Regions from separate parts of the Lysinibacillus sp. FSL W8-0992 genome, predicted to be linked through region 2. Evidence: predicted binding sites of a transcription regulator. Region 2 holds the regulator's gene; the other holds the start of a gene.
What was found. Region 2 encodes CtsR, which represses protease genes until heat stress. Its sites were predicted from a motif close to ATGGTCAATAAAGGTCAAACA; they were not measured.
Positions count from the first base shown of each region.

Region 1: NSQ74_RS22650 (ATP-dependent Clp protease ATP-binding subunit) is a predicted target of CtsR. The motif match lies at 1,224-1,244, and genes of this name have one in related genera.

Region 1 is NZ_JBBOZQ010000001.1:4,551,431-4,553,842, forward strand. It holds gene NSQ74_RS22650 (ATP-dependent Clp protease ATP-binding subunit) at 1-1,163, opposite strand, end outside; gene NSQ74_RS22655 (Crp/Fnr family transcriptional regulator) at 1,428-2,123, shown strand; gene NSQ74_RS22660 (metal-sulfur cluster assembly factor) at 2,343-2,412, opposite strand, start outside.
Region 2 is NZ_JBBOZQ010000001.1:916,791-919,202, forward strand. It holds gene NSQ74_RS04300 (class I SAM-dependent methyltransferase) at 1-240, opposite strand, end outside; gene NSQ74_RS04305 (DUF4870 domain-containing protein) at 365-670, shown strand; gene NSQ74_RS04310 (CtsR family transcriptional regulator) at 1,003-1,473, shown strand; gene NSQ74_RS04315 (UvrB/UvrC motif-containing protein) at 1,487-2,029, shown strand; gene NSQ74_RS04320 (protein arginine kinase) at 2,026-2,412, shown strand, end outside.

The DNA.
Region 1 (2,412 bases), 3.6 Mb from region 2:
TCGTCAGATGTGACTTCTTCACGCAAAATACGTGTCTCACTACCATTTTCTAGATGTTTCTCCATCTCTTGAATCTCTTTTTCAAGCGCAGGAATTTTGCCATGTCGTAATTCAGCAGCTTTATTTAAATCATATTTACTTTCCGCTTCGTCTAAATCTCGACGATATTTATCAAGTGATTCACGTTTTTTCTGGATGCCTTGCAATGCTTCTTTCTCTGCTTCCCATTGTTTTCGCATCCCTTCTGATGAATCTTTAAGCTTTTTTAACTCTTCTTGTAATTGCTCAAGACGTTTTTTACTAGCTTCATCTTTTTCTTTACGCAATGCTTGTTCTTCAATTTCTAACTGCATTATACGACGAGTCACCGCATCTAGTTCTTGCGGCATCGAATCGATTTCTGTTCGTATCATCGCACATGCCTCATCAATTAAATCAATCGCTTTATCTGGTAAAAAACGCTCTGTAATATAGCGATTTGAAAGCTCTGCAGCAGCTACAATAGCCCGATCATGAATACGTACTGCATGATGCAGTTCAAAGCGTTCTTTTAAACCACGCAAAATAGAAACGGTATCTTCAATAGACGGTTCACGAACAAGCACTTGTTGGAAGCGGCGTTCTAAAGCTGGATCTTTTTCAATATACATACGGTATTCGTCTAGCGTAGTAGCGCCTATACAGTGGAGTTCCCCACGCGCAAGCATAGGCTTCAACATATTTCCAGCATCCATTACTCCGTCTGTTTTACCAGCACCAACAATTGTATGGATTTCATCGATAAATAAAATAATGCGCCCTTCAGATTCTTTTACCTCTTTTAGTACGCCTTTTAATCGTTCTTCAAATTGACCACGATAACTTGCACCAGCTATTAATGCACTCATATCAAGCTCGTACAATACGCACTCTTTTAATCCTTCTGGAACATCACCTTTCACAATACGTTGTGCCAACCCTTCTACAATGGCTGTTTTACCTACTCCTGGTTCACCGATTAAGACTGGGTTATTTTTCGTTTTACGCGTTAAAATTCGAATCACATTGCGAATTTCTTCATCACGTCCAATTACAGGGTCCATTTTGCCGTTTTTTACTTCTTCAACTAAGTTACGACCAAATTGCTCTAATGGTTTTTTATCATCAGTTTGTTGAAATTGCATTGTAGCACTCCTCTTCTCTCTTCTTTTTTATATCTTTACCCTTATTCTGATTCCATTAAAAGTTTGACCTTTTTTGACTAACTTTATTTTACAACAATCGACAAATTGTAGCAAAAAAAAAGCTCAAAAATATTTTACTGAAAAATGGAAAATTACGTTATAATAGTGGTATGTTTCGTTGTTTTAGTATATCGAAATGATTATCGTCATCCTTTTGTAATACAGGTAATTTTTATTACAAAAAGAAAGAGATGTGTTTGATATATGGTACTAATGGATAATATTCAAGAGAAAATGCATGCACTTTTTAAAAATAATGGCGTTTTTATTAAAGTGAATAAAGATAGTAAAATTTTCTTAGAAGGGGAACGAGCTAAAGAAATTTATTATATTAAAACAGGGGCTATTTCGATTAGCCAGGAAACCGAAAATGGAAAGGAATTAACAATTCGAATTTGCGGTCCTGATAGTATAATTGGTGAAGGCTCATTATTTTGTAACCTCACTTATTTTTCGATGACAGCTAAAGTTTTAGAACCTTCAACGTTGTATGTTTTAAGTCGTAAATCATTAGAGCATCTATTAGTGGAGCAGCCACATTTAATGGTAGAGTATATGAAATGGTTGCAAACAGAAAATTTAAAATATCAAAGCCGTCTACGTGATTTAGTGTTAAATGGTAAAAAAGGTGCTTTATTTTCTACGCTAATTCGCCTTTCAAATACGTATGGGAAGCCATTAGAAAATGAGTCAATTTTTATCGACTTTCCATTAACAAATTCAGAAATTGCGAATTTATGTGCTACAAGTAGAGAAATGATTAACCGAATGTTGAACGATCTTAAAAAACATCACATTCTATCCTTTGAAAAAGGCTATATTACTATTCTTAATTTACAATATTTAAAAAATGAAATTGCCTGTGAAAACTGCCCATTGCAAATTTGCCGTATTGACTAATATATCAACAACGGCGTGACGTATTTGAGACATGCGTAGGTTTCTGTAACGATTAATTAAGCCGTAATTTTAATTCTCAGTGAATGCAGTGCATCTTTGGCATGTCTTCCCTACTTATAAAAGCGGAGGACTTCTGCTAAAGCAAAATAAATATTAAATCCCCGCTTACAGTTATGTGCAAGCAGGGATTTTTTATTCATATTGTTAGAAGTCAATCTATTAGCGGACACCTAATGCCATTTTCGCATAGCGAGACATTTTATCTTTTGACCAAGGTGGGTTCCATACA
Region 2 (2,412 bases):
TTCTGCAATTTCCAACATCGCTTCAGAAGGATCTATTCCGACAAATGACCAATCGGGTCTTTGCTCAGCTAACTGTATAATTTCATTGCCACTACCAGAGCCAACAACTAAAAAACTAGCTTTTTCTTGTAGTGCGGATTGATAAAAAGCTTTCGTTAAACGCAGCATGGCATCGTAACTTGGTAATGTACGTCGGATGCCTTTTTCATATTCGTTAGCAAGTGTGCTATTAAATTCCATCTAGTATCACATACCTTTCAAAAAAAATTTAAAAATTTACGCAGCATTTGAAACTATTTAGCGTATAGTTCCGTAAATAGGAGTATTAATAATAATGACATACCATAAAGGAAGGTTGATATATATGGAAACAAAATGGTCTAAGGTAATCATACATGCCAGCGCGTTTTTTGCGCCATTTTTAGTGCCGATTTTATTTTTCCTAATTAGTTCAGATGAAGAAGTGAAAAGTGTTTCGGTGCAAGCTTTATTGTTCCAAATCGTGATGGGCATATTGATTGTAATTGCTAGTATCCTATCTTTTGTATTAATCGGTTTACCGTTCTTACTAATTTTCATCGCTATGGTTTACATCGTACCTATTATCGGAATCGTAAAGGCATTTTCAGAGGAACCTTGGCGTTACCCGATAGTTGGACGCTGGGTATAATTTTTAATGACGCAAGTATATGCTATATGCATATGCTTGCGTTTTTTCTATAAGCAAAAAGGGTACATTATAGGCAAAATCAATTTTAATTATTAGGGACAAGCTTTTTTTAAAATCGCCAACTCCCTTTTTTACACAGATATAAAAGTACATCATGATTAAGTTAATATGTCCCTGCCGTCTGTTTTTTTGAAGACAATCTGTTAAACAATGCGCTTTACACAAATCATTGTGCGAAATAATTGCAATTATTTTCAAGCGTTTTGTATAATATACTCAAAGATAGTCAAAGATAGTCAAAGTCAGTGAGGTAAGCGAGGTGTATTCCTAAAGTGCGTAATATTTCAGACATCATAGAAGGCTACTTAAAGCAAGTACTTGAATTAGGTGGAGAAGGGCATATTGAAATTAAACGTAGTGAAATTGCTGATAAATTTCAATGTGTGCCCTCACAAATAAATTATGTGATCAATACAAGATTTACAGCTGAGCGGGGTTACCTTGTTGAAAGTAAACGGGGTGGCGGTGGATACATTCGTATTTTGCGTGTCCGTGCAAACTCACAAATTGATTTGATAGATGATGTGCTCTTGCAAATTGAAGGGGGAGCCTCGCAAACGGTTGCGGAGGGTGTTGTGTATCGTTTGATTGATGAGCAGGTAATTTCGAAGCGAGAAGCGAAATTAATGTTAGCAGCGGTTGATCGTTCGACTTTAGATTTACAACTACCTTTACGGGATAGCATTCGTGCAAAAATTTTGCGAGCGATGTTAACAACCATTAAATATGAAAAGCAAAAATAAAGAGGTGATGGAAATGATTTGCGAACATTGCAAGCAGCGCAATGCGACAGTAACTGTGACACAAGTACAAAATGGGCAGAAGGTGGAACACCATTATTGCGATGTCTGTGCATCACAGTTCCATCCGTTCCATGCAGAGTTTAAACAAGAGCCTGTATCGATTCAACAATTATTATCCAACTGGTTTGGCTCACCTACATGGCAAAAAGTCGGTGAAAAACAGCAAGCGCCACCTCAGCAACAAACATGTCCACAATGTGGATTTACGTATAAGCGATTTTTAAAAGAGGGTAAATTTGGTTGCCCTAGTTGTTATGACACGTTTAGCGAGCATTTGCCAAAGCTGTTTAATCGTATTCAAGCAGGACCACAGCATATAGGTAAAATGCCTGGTGCTCAAAACAATGTTTTTGTCATTAAAAAGCAAATTGAAGATATTCGAAAACGCATGAAGGCTGCAGTGGACGAGGAGCAATTTGAGGAAGCGGCGAAGCTTCGTGACGAGGCAAAAAATCTTGAGCAACAGCTACAATTCGAAGGTGGTGATGTGTCATGATGATTGAATCGTTTTTAGAGCGTGCTACACCTGCCTGGATGGATATGGAGGATGATTATTCAGATATCGTCATTAGTACACGCATCCGCCTTGCGAGGAACTTAGATGGTTTTCGTTTCCCTTTAGTTTTCTCGGAAAACGAAGCATTACAGGTAGAGCAGGCTGTCACCCACGCAATACAGGACAGTTCCAAGCTTCAAGAAAGATATTCTTATTTTTCTATAAAAGATTTAACATCGTTACAACGACAAATTTTAGTTGAAAAGCATTTAATCAGTCCACAGCTTGCAAAAAAAGAGCAAGTCGGCGCTATGTTGTTGTCTGAGGATGAATCAATTTGCATTATGGTGAACGAAGAAGACCATTTACGCATTCAATGTATG